Regions from separate parts of the Pararhizobium sp. LjRoot238 genome, predicted to be linked through region 2. Evidence: predicted binding sites of a transcription regulator. Region 2 holds the regulator's gene; the other holds the start of a gene.
The links. Region 2 encodes PhoB, which activates phosphate uptake and scavenging genes when phosphate is short. Its sites were predicted from a motif close to TGTCATNNANCTGTCAT; they were not measured.
Positions count from the first base shown of each region.

Region 1: a site for PhoB is predicted at 3,721-3,737, ahead of ACSQ3F_RS07540 (DUF2794 domain-containing protein). Genes of this name have one in related genera too.

Region 1 is NZ_CAXUPP020000001.1:1,526,822-1,534,184, forward strand. It holds gene ACSQ3F_RS07525 (ABC transporter permease) at 1-1,628, shown strand, start outside; gene ACSQ3F_RS07530 (Bax inhibitor-1/YccA family protein) at 1,854-2,597, shown strand; gene ACSQ3F_RS07535 (N-acetyltransferase family protein) at 2,735-3,292, shown strand; gene ACSQ3F_RS07540 (DUF2794 domain-containing protein) at 3,294-3,701, opposite strand; gene ACSQ3F_RS07545 (DUF1223 domain-containing protein) at 4,096-4,815, opposite strand; gene acnA (aconitate hydratase AcnA) at 5,026-7,363, opposite strand, start outside.
Region 2 is NZ_CAXUPP020000001.1:703,954-711,316, forward strand. It holds gene ACSQ3F_RS03595 (GYD domain-containing protein) at 77-406, opposite strand; gene ACSQ3F_RS03600 (Hsp33 family molecular chaperone) at 642-1,631, opposite strand; gene argF (ornithine carbamoyltransferase) at 1,919-2,830, opposite strand; gene ACSQ3F_RS03610 (aspartate aminotransferase family protein) at 2,876-4,075, opposite strand; gene ACSQ3F_RS03615 (GcrA family cell cycle regulator) at 4,507-5,031, shown strand; gene phoB (phosphate regulon transcriptional regulator PhoB) at 5,107-5,790, opposite strand; gene phoU (phosphate signaling complex protein PhoU) at 5,910-6,620, opposite strand; gene pstB (phosphate ABC transporter ATP-binding protein PstB) at 6,697-7,363, opposite strand, start outside.

The DNA of each region.
Region 1 (7,363 bases), 820 kb from region 2:
CCTCGATGGTCACCGCCATCTATCTCATCCAGATCCTGATGATCGCGCTGATCGGCATCGTCATTGGCCTTGTGCTCGGCGCACTTATCCCCTTCGTCGCCGCGCAATTCCTGGCTGACATGTTGCCGGTGTCCACCGCGTTCCAGCTCTATCCGGAAGCGCTTGGTCTTGCCGCCCTGTTTGGTTTGCTGACGGCGCTCGCTTTCGCCATCCTGCCGCTTGGCCACGCCCGCGAAGTGCCCGCGACCGCGCTCTTCCGCGAGCAGAGCTTCGAACGCTCGCGCCTGCCGTCCTGGCCCTATCTGCTTGCTGCCGCGCTCTGCCTTGCAGCCCTTGCCGGCCTCGCCGTCCTGACGGCCTATGACCGCAGGATTTCGCTCACCTTCCTTGGCGCCATCGCCTTCGCCTTCATCGTGCTGCGCGGCGTCGCCGTTCTCGTCGCCATGCTTGCCCGCCGGGCGCCGCGTGTCAGCTCACCGGCGTTCCGGCTCGCCATCGGCAATATCCATCGCCCCGGCGCGTTGACACCGTCGGTGGTGCTGTCGCTCGGCCTCGGTCTTGCGCTTCTCGTCACGCTCGCGCTGATCGACGGCAATCTGCGCCGCGAGCTCACCGGCAACCTGCCGGAGCGGGCGCCGAACTTCTTCTTCGTCGATATTCAGGGCACCGATGTCGATGGTTTTCGCTCGCTGCTGCAGAAAAGCCTGCCCGAAGGCAAGATCGTCGAAGTGCCGATGCTGCGCGGCCGTATCCTCGCGTTCAACGGTGAAGATGTGACCAAGATGAACGTGCCGCCGGGCGGGCAGTGGGTTCTGCGCGGCGACCGGGGCATCACCTATGCTGAAAACCGGCCGGAAAATTCGTCTCTGAGGGAGGGGAGCTGGTGGGCGCCGGACTATTCCGGCGAGCCGCTCGTCTCCTTTTCGGCGGAGGAAGCCGGCGAACTCGGCCTGAAGCTCGGCGATACCGTCACCGTCAACGTGCTCGGCCGTAACATCACCGCCCGGATCGCCAATTTCCGCACGGTCGAATGGGAATCCCTGTCGATCAATTTCGTCATGGTGTTTTCGCCGAACACCTTTGCCGGTGCCCCGCATGCCTGGCTCGCCACGGTCATCGATCCCAACGCCACGGCCGCTGATGAGGCGGCGGCGCTGAAGGCTGTGACCAATAGCTATCCGACGATCACCAGTGTGCGTGTCAAGGACGCGCTCGACATCATCAATCAGTTGCTAGGCCAGCTTGCGACCGCGATCCGTGCCGCCGCCGCCGTCGCGCTCGTTGCCTCGGTCCTGGTGCTGGCCGGCGCGCTTGCCGCCGGCAACCGGGCCCGCACCCACGATGCCGTCGTCCTGAAGACGCTCGGCGCGACACGTTCGACCCTGATCCGCGCCTTCTGCTACGAATATGCGATGCTTGGCCTGTCGACGGCCGTCTTCGCGCTGTTTGCCGGCGGCGTGGCGGCCTGGTACGTGGTGAGCCAGATCATGACCTTGCCCTCCTCCTTCCTGCCGGATGTCGCCCTAGTGACGATGGTGGTCGCCCTTGTCGTCACGGTCGGTTTCGGGCTTGCTGGCACCTGGCGGGTGCTCGGTCAGAAGGCTGCGCCCGTCCTGCGAGAACTCTGATCACTCAGTTAACCGTTAACGCTATGGCGCAAAAGGCGTTCACAGCGGCTTTTCGATCGAATCGCGGCCCTGCCGGTCTTGTGCAAGTCGTATTTCGACATCATATTCTACACAGGCATGCTGGAGCCCCGCAGCGGCGCCTGGGCCAGGTGGCTGGCATCTTGAAAACGATGCGCCCTTGTGGCCTGACACCGTAAACTTAACCGGGGCTTATAAGAGGAAACAATGGCTGATCTTAGAAACTACCAAACCCGGACGGCGCAGACTGGTGCGCAGGCGGGGGCCGTAATCGATGAAGGTCTGCGCACCTATATGCTCAAGGTGTACAACCTGATGGCCCTTGGTCTGGCGATCACCGGTATCGCCGCCTACGCCGCGTTCCAATTCGCATTTGCGGACGGACAGCTGACCGCCTTCGGTCAGGCGATCTACGTGAGCCCGCTGAAGTGGGTCGTCATGCTCGCGCCGTTGGCACTGGTGTTCTACATGAGCTTCCGCATCAACTCCATGAGCGTGTCCGCCGCGCAGACCACCTTCTGGGTCTATGCGGGCCTGATGGGTCTTTCGCTGTCGTCGATCTTCCTGATCTATACCGGCCAGAGCATCGTCCAGACGTTCTTCGTCACGGCGGCTTCGTTCGGCGGTCTGTCGCTCTACGGCTACACCACCAAGCGTGACCTGTCCGGCATGGGCTCGTTCCTGATCATGGGTCTGTTCGGCCTGATCATCGCCTCGGTCGTCAACATCTTCCTCGGCTCGTCCGCGCTTGATTTTGCGATCTCCGTCATCGGCGTTCTGATCTTCGCCGGCTTGACCGCCTGGGACACCCAGAAGATCAAGGAAATGTACTTCGAAGCAGACGGTGCCGAAGTCGCCGGCCGCAAGGCCATCATGGGCGCTCTGACGCTCTACCTCGACTTCATCAACCTGTTCCTCTTCATGTTGCGTTTCCTTGGAAACCGCGAATAACCGGAACCTCTAGACAATCGAAAAAGGCGGCTTCGGCCGCCTTTTTTGTTGCCCGGTCTCCAACGTTTGGCGCTTGCTTGATCGCCCCATCCCGGTATGAGAGAGAACAGGTTACCTCCATCCAATCAGGCCTTCCCATGTCTTTCACCCTGCGCGATGCCACCCTCTCCGACATTTCGGCGATCACCAATATTTACCGGGAATCGGTGCTTAACGGCGTTGCATCCTATGAGATGACACCGCCGGCCGAAGCGGAAATGGCGTCGCGGTTTTCAGCGATCATCAGCAATGGTTACCCCTATATCGCCGCGGTCAATGCGGATGGTGCCCTGCTCGGCTACGCCTATGCCTCTGCATTCCGCACGCGCCCGGCCTATCGGTTTCTGGTCGAGGATTCGATCTATCTGGCGCCGGAATCAAGGGGCCAGGGTGCGGGCAAGGCGCTGCTGGCCGAACTCATCAGGCGCTGCACGGAACTCGGTTTTCGGCAGATGGTCGCCGTCATCGGCGGCGCGCATCCGGCGTCGGTGGCGGTGCACCGCGCGGCCGGCTTCGAACATGGCGGGTTGATGAAGGGCACCGGCTTCAAGCACGGCCGCTGGCTCGATACGATCATCATGCAACTGCCGCTCGGCGAGGGCTTGACGACCGATCCGGAGCCCGGCGTCTATCCGGATACGCTGTATCGCGGCTGAATCAGGTTTCGATCAGCTTCAGCATCTTGTCGAAGACTTTCAGGACCTGCTGCAGGTCATGGCCGCGTTTCAGGATCATCCCTTGGGTGTTGACAACGCTGTAGGCGCCCTGTTTTGCCGCCAGTTTCGGGTTTTTCTCGATCCGGAACAGCGGCATTTCTCCCGACCGCTTGAATACCGAGAAGACCGCCCTGTCGCGCAGGTGGTCCATCGCGTAGTCGCGCCATTCTCCCTCGCCGACCATGCGACCGTAGACCCTGAGGATCAGGTCGAGTTCCCTGCGGTGGAAGGTAATGGGGGGCGGGTCCTGGCTGCCGCTGCGGTATTCGTGCAGGTGGACAACCACATTGGAGGTTGGCTGCCTTTCGGAACGGGTCTCGCCTTGCGGCAAATCCGGCTGATCGGTCATCTGTACCCCGGCTTTTATTGTGACAGGACGGTTACAGTTTGCCTGACCTTCGCCGAAATGCAAGCCGCAAGCCACCCCGGATTGCCGGAGACTTTTTTTGTTGTGCCGCATTTCAGCCTAAACCGTGCCCCAATTCGAAACGACACTCGCGCTCGCCGACATGGGGGAGTCCTCCCGAGTGTCTGGTCTGCCTGTCCGTTCGAGGAATGCGTTTTTCGAGCGGGCGCAGTCTTGGAGTGGTTGGCCATCTAGCGCCCATCGGGCGCGGCCACTCCAAACGCCATGTTTCCTGGCAGCGCCCGTTGCCAAGAAACTTGGCAGGTTCGGTCCGGTATCTTCGAACCCTCAGCCCCAGCCCCTCGATGCTGCCGGGCCGAACCAGAATTTGAAGCCGTCAGTTCGCGGCTTTGTCCGCCATGACGGTCGTCGCGCCGAGGATCGCACCGGGCGTTTCATCGTCCTTCATCTTCTGCAAGAGCACGGCGCAGCCGCCATTTTTGCCGTCATTGAGGACCGAGGCCGGCAGCACGAAATTGGCCGGTTTGCCGTCCCACATGCCGATCGTCTGGATATCGCGAACGGAATGCCAGTAGGAGATCGTCCTGCCGCTGTTTTCGCCCTTTTTGACGTCCACCAGCTGTTCGCGGTTGAAATAGACGACGACGACATTGGCCTTGCCATTGCCGGCGCCGACGTTGATGTCGACCTCGTCCTTGCGCAGGGTCGCGTTGACTGGAACGGCCAAGCCCTTGCCTTTGACGGTCATTTCCGACAGCCGCCGGTTAATGCCATCGAGATCAGCGCCGTTGATGTGGTCACGTCCGTTGAGGATGGCCTGGGGCGTGTAGACACCGCTGCGGCCGAGCATCCTGGCATAGGCATATTGCCGGGCGGTGTTGTCCTTGGTGGCGAGCGTGTCGGCCCAGCCGAGATAGTTCCAGTAATCGACGTGATAGGAAAGTGCGACCACCTTGCCGTCGTCGATCAGCTTTTTCAGGGCCGCATCCGCCGGCGGGCAGGAGGAACAGCCCTGGCTGGTGAACAATTCGACGACACCTGCCGGTTCGCCGGCGGCGGCAGGCAGCGCCATAAGGCCAAGGCCACAGGCGAGCATGATGCGGCGAAGGTTCAGTGATCCAGGCATCGGGAGTTCCATTTCAAGGATGCGGAGAGCTGCGAAGCAATCGGAACCTCTTCATACGCCGCTCGCCTTTCAACAGAAAGTCACGTTGGAGTGAGGCGCGCGGCATCGCAGGCCTCCGCCAGTCAGACGCAAAAAGGCCGGGACTTTGCGGCCCCGGCCTTTTATTTCAAAACAGGTCGATCAGGCGGCGAGATCGCGCAGAACGGTCTGCAGGATGCCGCCATTGTTCATGTAGGTCACCTCATCGAGCGTATCGATTCGGCAGATGAGCGGAACTTCCTTCACCGTGCCGTCGCTGTAGGTGATCTTGGCAACCCGCTTTTCGCGCGGCTGCACGTTGGTCAGCCCGTCGATCTGGACGATCTCGTCGCCCTTGAGACCGAGCGTTTCCCAGGCCGTGCCCTGCTCGAAGACGAAGGGCACGATGCCCATGCCGACGAGGTTGGAGCGGTGGATGCGCTCGAAGGACTGGGCGATCACGGCCTTGACGCCCAAGAGATTGGTGCCCTTGGCCGCCCAGTCGCGCGAGGAACCGTTGCCGTATTCGACACCCGCGAAGATGACGAGCGGAACGCCCTCGGCCTTGTACTGCATGGCGGCGTCGTAGATCGACATCTCTTCCTTCGAAGGATAGTGGATCGTGTACCCGCCTTCCTTGCCGTTCGGACCCATCATGTGGTTGCGGATGCGGATATTGGCAAAGGTGCCGCGCATCATCACTTCATGGTTGCCGCGGCGCGTGCCGTACTGGTTGAAGTCGGCAACGCCGACGCCGTGGTCGATGAGGTAGGCACCGGCCGGAGACGCCGCCTTGATCGAACCGGCCGGCGAAATGTGGTCGGTGGTGATCTTGTCGCCGAACAGGCCGAGGACGCGCGCGCCCTTGATGTCGGAGATGCCCGAACCGGTCTTGCCCATGCCGACGAAGTAGGGCGGGTTCTGCACGTAGGTGGAGTTGTCGTCCCAGGCGTAGGTCTGGCCGGCCGGAACCTGAACCGCCTGCCAGTTCTCGTCGCCCTTGAACACGTCGGCATATTTCGATGCGTAGAGCGCGCGGGTGACGTATTTCAGGATGAATTCCTGAATTTCCTGCGAGGTCGGCCAGATATCCTTGAGGTAGACCGGCTGTCCGTCACTGCCCGTTCCGAGCGGCTCGGTCGTCAGGTCCTTCTGGACGGTACCGGCGAGCGCATAGGCGACGACCAGAGGCGGCGAGGCGAGGTAGTTGGCCTGGACGTCCGGCGAGATGCGGCCTTCGAAGTTGCGGTTGCCAGAGAGAACGCCGGCGGCGATCAGGCCCTTGTCATTGATGGTCTTTGACACCGGGCCCGGCAGCGGGCCGGAATTGCCGATGCAGGTCGTGCAGCCGAAGCCGACGAGGTTGAAGCCGAGCTTGTCGAGGTCAGCCTGTAGGCCGGACTTGGCGAGGTATTCGCCGACAACTTGGCTTCCCGGTGCGAGCGAGGTCTTGACCCACGGCTTGGTCTTCAGGCCCTTGGCAACGGCGTTGCGGGCGAGAAGGCCGGCCGCGATCAGCACCGACGGGTTCGAGGTGTTGGTGCAGGAGGTGATGGCGGCAATCGCCACATCGCCATGGCCGAGGTCGAAATCGGTGCCTTCGACGGCATAGCGGTTTTCAAGCTGGCCCGGCTTCTTGTAGTCGTTTTCGAGCGAGGCTGCGAAACCGGATGCGATGTTTTCGAGCGGGATGCGGCCTTCCGGACGCTTCGGACCCGCCATGGCGGGAACCACGTCGCCGAGGTCGAGTTCGAGCGTGTCGGTGAAGACGAGTTCGGCGCCGTCACCTTCGCGCCACATGCCTTGCGCCTTCGAATAGGCTTCGACCAGCGCGATGCGCTGTTCTTCGCGGCCGGACATGGTGAGGTAGTTGATGGTTTCGGAATCGACCGGGAAGAAGCCGCAGGTCGCGCCGTATTCCGGACCCATGTTGCCGATCGTCGCGCGGTCGGCGAGCGTCATGTTGTTCAGGCCCGAGCCGAAGAATTCGACGAACTTGGAGACGACGCCCTTCTTGCGCAGCATCTGCACGACCATCAGCACGAGGTCGGTCGCGGTGACGCCTTCCTTGAGCTTGCCGGTCAGCTTGAAGCCGATGACTTCAGGCAGGAGCATGGAGACAGGCTGGCCGAGCATGGCCGCTTCAGCCTCGATGCCGCCGACGCCCCAGCCGAGGACGCCGAGACCGTTGATCATGGTCGTGTGGCTGTCGGTGCCGACGCAGGTATCCGGATAGGCGGTGATCTCGCCGTCTTCTTCCTTGGTCCAAACGGTCTGGCCGAGATATTCGAGGTTCACCTGGTGACAGATGCCGGTGCCGGGCGGAACGACGCGGAAATTCTTGAATGCCTGCTGGCCCCACTTCAGGAAGCGGTAGCGCTCGCCGTTGCGCTCGTATTCGAGCTCGACGTTCTTGGCAAAGGCGGTCGGCGTGCCGAATTCGTCGACGATGACCGAGTGGTCGATGACGAGATCGACGGGAACCAGCGGATTGATCTTT
Region 2 (7,363 bases):
CCCCCCCCCCGCAGGCGGGAGGGGATGAATCGAGGATGCGCCGCAAGGGTTACGACAGCGATGCCATCGAGTGTCCCTATTTTTCTCCCGGTGGCCGATACGTGATCGACGATGCCTTTTGCATGGCTGCGAGCGTCTCCTCAACGGTCAGCAAGACAGTCGTCTGGAAGGAACTCAGCGCTCCGCCAGCGCTGATCGCGATCGCCGTGGCTGCCATCGAGACGTTATCTGGAGCCTCCCACAAGTTATATGCATCGTGATCGCCGAAGGCATACCAGAAACCGTGCATCTTTCCGCCGACCGCCTCGATGTACTGCTTGGCTGCCACTCGGCGGTCCTCGGGGTTCTTGATGAGCTTGGCCCATGTCGCTGGCGTATAACTGAACCTGGTCAGGTATAAAGGCATCGGATCTTCCTCCTGCGCATTCATCCCGCCGGCGGTCAAAGTGTGCCGGATCAGATGTCCCGAGTATGTCCCTCGCGTGTCTGCGCGGCAAGACCCGTCCGAGACTAGAGCATCCGTCTTGGTCAAGGGCTGGTTGGGTGGTTTGACCGGTACGCTCCAGCGGCGCCGGACCGACCAGCGTCGCGCCATCGACCCGTCAGGGTCAATTTGTCCACACGGCCTCGCTGCAGCTTTTTTACTGCGGCCGCACTTCCGTTGCCTCGAAACGATAGGTCGTCGAGCAGAACTCGCAGGTGACCGAAACCATTCCGTCCTCCACCGCGTGATCAAGATCCTCCTCGCTGAGACTTGCAAGCACGTCGCGGAGCTTCTCGCGTGAACAGCTGCACTTGTCGTAAACCGCCTGGGGCGGATAGACCTTGACGCCGCGCTCATGGAACAGCCGGTAGAGCAGACGTTCGGTGCCGACCGTCGGATCCGTCAGTTCGTCGGCGTCGATGGTCTGGACCATGACGCTCGCTTCATTCCAGAGATGATCGACCTCGAAGGCATTCTCGCCGTCATCACCGTCACCACCGTGCAGATCCGCCTGGCGCATGCGCTCCGGTGCTTCCGGCAGGAACTGCGCAACCATGCCGCCTGCCCGCCAGCGATGCCGCGGCTTGCCGTTCTCGTCGCGGTCGAGCAATTCGGCGACGCCGAGGCGCACCTTGGTCGGGATTTGCTCCGACTGGCGGAAATAGACGCCGGCGATCTCCTCCAGCGAGGCGCCATCGAGCGGCACGATGCCCTGATAACGCTGGGTATGCGCACCCTGGTCGATGGTGAAGGCGAGAATGCCTTCACCCAGCAGATGCTCCGGCTTGGTGAGGCCATTCTCTTCGGCGAGCGAAAGGGCTTCCTCGTTGTAGCGGGCATAGGCGCGCACCCGGTCCGGCGTCGAGAAATCGGCGACGACCAGATCGACAGGACCGTTGCTTTTCGTCTGGACGATCAGCTTGCCCTCGAATTTCAGCGAGGTCCCGAGGAGGACCGTCAGCACCACCGTTTCGGCAACGAGACGGGCAACCGGCAGCGGATAATTGTGGCGTTCGAGAATGGCGTCGAGCATCGGGCCGAGCTGGACGGCACGGCCGCGCACGTCGAGGTCTTCCACCTGAAATGGCACGACATGATCGTCGCCGGCGAAATCGATCTGGCCGAGGCCAGGTATGGTTTCCGTCATCACTCTGCTCCTTAGCCCTCAGTCATCGACAAGCCGCAAAGGCCGGAACCTTTGGCGACGCGGTGCCCGGTGCTCTTATTGATCCTGCGCAGGTCCGTTTTGTCCAGATCGTCACTGAAAAAACGGCTGCTTGCCCTTCTCGCCCCCGCTGCGGACAGCGGAACGGATGGTTGGATGTTCTGAACGCGAATGACCGGCACAGGAGGCTGAGCTACCCGCCGGTCATCCAATTGCAGCATAGATCGTGTGCCGCGGTCCGGTTTTCAATATGCGCGGTGAAGCGCTCGTTAAAGCGCGCCGAGGCACCAGGCGAGAACCGATTTCTGCGCATGCAGGCGGTTTTCCGCCTCGTCGAACACGACCGACTGCTTGCCGTCGATCACTTCGTCCGTCACCTCCTCGCCGCGATGGGCGGGCAGGCAATGCATGAACAGCGCGTCCTTGTCGGCCTTCGCCATCAGTTCCGCGTTGACCTGGAACGGCTGGAAGACATTGTGGCCGCGCGCGCGGTGCTCCTGGTTCATCGACACCCAGGTATCGGTCACCACGCAATGGGCGCCTACAACCGCCTGATCGGCGTCGTGATAGAGCTTGATGTCGCCGCCATTGTCGCGGGCCCAGTTGAGGATCTTGTCGTCCGGCTCGGAGCCAAGCGGAACGGCCATGTTCATTCGATAGCCAAAACGGGCCGAACCCTCGACGAAGGAATGCAACACGTTATTGCCGTCACCGGTCCAGGCAATGGTCTTGCCCTTCACCGGGCCTGCATGTTCCTCGAAGGTCATGATGTCGGCCATGATCTGGCAGGGATGCGTCGTGTCCGTGAGGCCGTTGATGACCGGCACGGTCGCATGCTCGGCAAGCTCCAGCAGGCGCGTGTGATCGGTCGTGCGGATCATGATGGCATCGACATAGCGCGACAGCACCTTGGCCGTATCGCCGATGGTTTCGGCGCGGCCGAGCTGCATCTCGGTGCCGGAGAGAAACAGCGTCTCGCCGCCGAGTTGGCGCATGCCGACATCGAAGGACACGCGCGTGCGGGTCGATGGTTTCTCGAAGATCATTGCCAGCATCTTGCCGTCGAGCGGCTTTTCCGCCGTGCCGGCCTTGGTGGCTGCCTTGCGGACGCGGGCGTCGTCGATGATCGTCCGGAGGTCGCCTGCCGTCATGGCAGAAAGATCGAGAAAGTGTCTGGCCATTCTATTCAAAGTCCTGTGTTTTCAGCATGGGAAGGGAAACGTCGTTCAGGCCGAGGCCTTTCGTCGTTCCACTGTCAGCTGTTCGGCCGCGCGCTCAAACCGCGCCAGGCCTTCGCGGGCCTCCTCGGCCGTCGTCACCAGCGGCGGCAGCAGGCGGATGACATTTTCACCCGCAGGCACGGCCAGAAGCCGCTCGGCGCGGATCGCCTTGAGCAGGTCTGCGGACGGCACCTTGGCCTTGATGCCGAGCATCAGGCCTTCGCCCCGGATTTCCTCGATAATATCGGGGAAACGATCGGCAAGCGAGGCGAGGCCCTGGCGGAAAACCAGCGCCACATCGCGGACATGCTGCAGGAAACCATCGGCCAGAACGATATCGAGAACGGCATTGCCGACGGCCATCGCCAGCGGATTGCCGCCATAGGTCGATCCATGCGTTCCGGCGACCATGCCGGAAGCCGCATCCGCTGTCGCAAGGCAGGCGCCGAGCGGGAAGCCGCCGCCGATGCCCTTGGCGACGGCCATGATGTCGGGCGTGAGGCCTGCCCATTCATAGGCAAACAGCTTACCGGTCCGGCCGATGCCGCATTGAACCTCGTCGAGGATCAGAAGCAGGCCGTATTCGTCGCAGAGGGAGCGCAACTCCTGCAGGAATTCCTTGGAAACCGTGCGGATACCGCCTTCGCCCTGGATCGGCTCGATCAGGATCGCGGCGGTTTCCTCCGTGATGGCAGCCTTGAGCGCCGCCATGTCGTTGAAAGGAACCTGGTAGAAGCCCGGAGCCTTCGGGCCGAAGCCTTCGAGATACTTTGCCTGGCCGCCGGCGGCGATGGTCGCGAGCGTCCGGCCATGGAAAGCGCCTTCGAAGGTGATGATGTGGAACTTTTCCGGGTGTCCTTTGGAAAAGTGATAGCGCCGCGCCGTCTTGATGGCGCATTCGAGCGCTTCCGCACCGGAATTGGTGAAGAACACCTTGTCGGCGAAGGTCGCCTCCGTCAGGCGGCGGCTGAGGCTCTCCTGGCCGGGAACTTCATACAGATTGGAGAGATGCCAGACCTTGTCGGCCTGCTCCTTCAGCGCTGAAACGAGGTGCGGATGGGCATGGCCGAGCGAATTGACCGCCACGCCGGCGGCGAAATCGAGATAGCGCGTACCGTCCTCCGCAACCAGCCAGACGCCTTCGCCGCGCTCGAACCGCAAGGGGGCGCGGGCATATGTGTCATAAAGCGGCGTGGCATCGGCCATGGCGCATGTCTCCTCAATCATCGCGGTGATTGTTTCGGTCAGCTTCTACGCTGGACTGTGGCCAGCCCTTAAAAAATCAAAATGCCGCCTCGCGGCGGCGAAATCACTATCTTCATTTCGCACCGCAATGTCAACAAAAGCCCGTGATTTGCGGCAAATCGCGCCAGTGTCGCGACATCGATTTTTTCGAACGGCACTCTTGCAAAAATGCCACGCATGCCAAGCAAGTTGGGGAAAACTCGAAAATCGATTCGCTCGGATTCCGGGGACTCTTGTCAGCGAGTCCCCCTACCTCTACCTTAACAAACAATTACTAGAACGCATGCGGCGGACCTAGTCACCAAAAGAGTTATCGCGTTTCAGCCTCGGAGTCTGTCCGGGGTACGGTGGAGGATTCGACCATCACCAACGCTGTGAATGGAGAGAAGACCATGAACTGGACTGACGAGCGGGTCGAGAAACTCAAGAAGTTGTGGTCAGAAGGATTGAGCGCGAGCCAGATCGCCGCGCAGCTCGGCGGCGTCAGCCGAAACGCGGTTATCGGCAAGGTCCACCGGCTTTGCCTGCCTGGCCGTGCCAAGGCCGGCGGCAGCACGGCGACCACCGCCCGCGCCAAGCGTCCGGCAACATCTGCGCCGCGCGCGCCGAATTACGCCGCGCGCATCACCACCCGCACCGTGACACGCACCACCGGTGCCACTGTCATGAAGGAAGAGGTGGAAATCGACGCCATCGAGGATCAGGACGTCGCACCGGCCGGCAACGTGGTCGTGCCGATGTCACGCCGTCTGGCGCTGACGCAGCTCACCGACCGCACCTGCAAATGGCCGATCGGCGATCCGATGAAGGAAGAATTCCATTTCTGCGGCAACGACTCGCCCGACACCTCGCCCTACTGCACCTTCCACGCAAAGCTGGCCTACCAGCCTTCCGCAGAACGCCGCCGGGCTCGCTGAAGGTCGCGGACTACCGAACATGAAAAAGGGGCCGGCCGGCCCCTTTTTCATGTTCGTGTGTCACTCACTATGCAATCAGCTCTCCAGGGAATAGCCCGCGCCGCGCACGGTGCGGATCACATCCTGCATGTTGGAGAAGTTCAACGCCTTGCGCAGGCGACCGACGTGAACGTCGACAGTGCGCTCGTCGACATAGATGTCGTGGCCCCAGACGCCGTCCAGCAGTTGCGAGCGCGAAAAGACCCGACCGGGCGAGGCCATGAAGAATTCCAACAGCCGAAACTCGGTTGGGCCCAGACGAACCTCGCGGGTCTTGCGGTGGACGCGGTGGGTTTCGCGGTCGAGTTCGATATCGCCGCATTTCAGCAGCGTCGACAGCACCTCCGGCTTGGCGCGCCGCAGCATCGCCTTCACCCGCGCCATCAGCTCCGGCGTCGAGAACGGCTTCACCACATAGTCGTCGGCGCCGGTGGAAAGGCCGCGTACCCGCTCGCTCTCTTCACCGCGCGCCGTCAGCATGATGATCGGCAGGCGCTCGGTTTCGGAACGCTGGCGAAGCCTGCGGCACAGTTCGATGCCAGAAACGCCCGGCAGCATCCAATCGAGGATCAAGAGGTCCGGCAGGCGCTCCTGGAGGCGAATTTCCGCTTCGTCGCCGCGGTTGATCGTATCGACTTCAAACCCTTCGGCCTCAAGATTGTAACGCAGGAGAACGCTCAGCGCCTCCTCGTCTTCGACAACGGCAATTCTTGGTAGCATGCGGTCTCAACTCCTTGACGCCTTGCCCTCAATGCAAGGGGCTCGCCCGGCGGCCCGAAGGCCGTTCGAGCAGTCAAATGTTAGATTTCACTTACTTACGTTTGATCCGGCGTGGCAGATCAATTGCCGATCGCGCCGACGGTGTTGGCAGTATCGTCCTTCGGGCGTTCCCCTGCCGGCTGGGAGCCGGTCGCCATGTAATAGATCGTCTCGGCGATGTTTGTCGCGTGGTCGCCGATGCGCTCGATATTCTTGGCGCAGAACAGAAGATGCGTGCACGGCGTGATGTTGCGCGGATCTTCCATCATGTAGGTCAGGAGCTCGCGAAACAGCGATGTGTAGATCGCATCGATTTCGTTGTCCCTCTCGCGAATGCTGTTGGCCTTTTCCGGCGAACGCGACGCATAGACGTCGAGCACTTCCTTGAGTTGCATCAGCGCGAGTTCCGCCAAGTGCTCGAGCCCGCGAGCCAGCTGACGCGGCAGGCTGGCGCTCGAAACGGCGATCACCCGCTTAGCCGTGTTCTTCCCGAGATCGCCGACGCGCTCGAGATCGGCAGCAATACGGATGGAGCCCATGATTTCGCGCAGGTCAGCTGCCATCGGCTGGCGCTTGGCGATGGTGACGATCGCCTTCTCGCCGATCTGGCGTTCGGCCTCATCCATGATGGCGTCGTCGGAGATGACCTTCTGAGCAAGCGCGAGGTCGGCATTGACCAGTGCCCGCACGGATTCGGCGACCATCTGCTCGGCAAGGCCGCCCATCTCGGAGATGCGCCGGTTCAGGTATTTGAGATCTTCGTCGTAGACGGAAGCAATGTGCGTGGACATGATCGTTTTTCCTTGCGTCACAATCCGGTTTCAAGGGCGCCGCCGTCCCCCTAATTGGGAACGGCAAGACATATCGTCAGCCGAAGCGGCCCATGATGTAGTCCTGGGTGCGCTGGTCATCCGGATTGGTGAACATCTTGTCGGTGTCGTTTTCCTCGACGAGATTGCCGAGATGGAACATGGCAGTGCGTTGCGAAACGCGCGCTGCCTGCTGCATCGAGTGGGTTACGATGACGATGGTGAAGTTGGTGCGCAGTTCGTGGATCAGTTCCTCGACCTTGGCGGTCGCGATCGGGTCCAGAGCCGAGCAGGGCTCGTCCATCAGGATGACTTCCGGGCTGACGGCAACGGCGCGCGCAATGCACAAGCGCTGCTGCTGACCACCGGAGAGACCGGTGCCCGGCTCATGCAGACGATCCTTCACCTCGTTCCAGAGACCTGCCTTGTGCAGGCTGGTTTCGACGATCTGGTCGAATTCAGCCTTGGAGCGTGCCAGGCCATGGATTTTCGGGCCGTAGGAGACATTCTCGTAGATCGACTTCGGGAAGGGGTTCGGCTTCTGGAACACCATGCCGACACGCGCCCGCAGTTCAACCACGTCGATGTCCGGATCGTAGATATCCTCCTCGTCGAGCGTGATCTTGCCGGTGACCCGGCAGTTGTCGATCGTATCGTTCATGCGGTTCAAGGTGCGCAGGAAGGTCGACTTGCCGCAGCCGGACGGGCCGATCAGAGCCGTGACC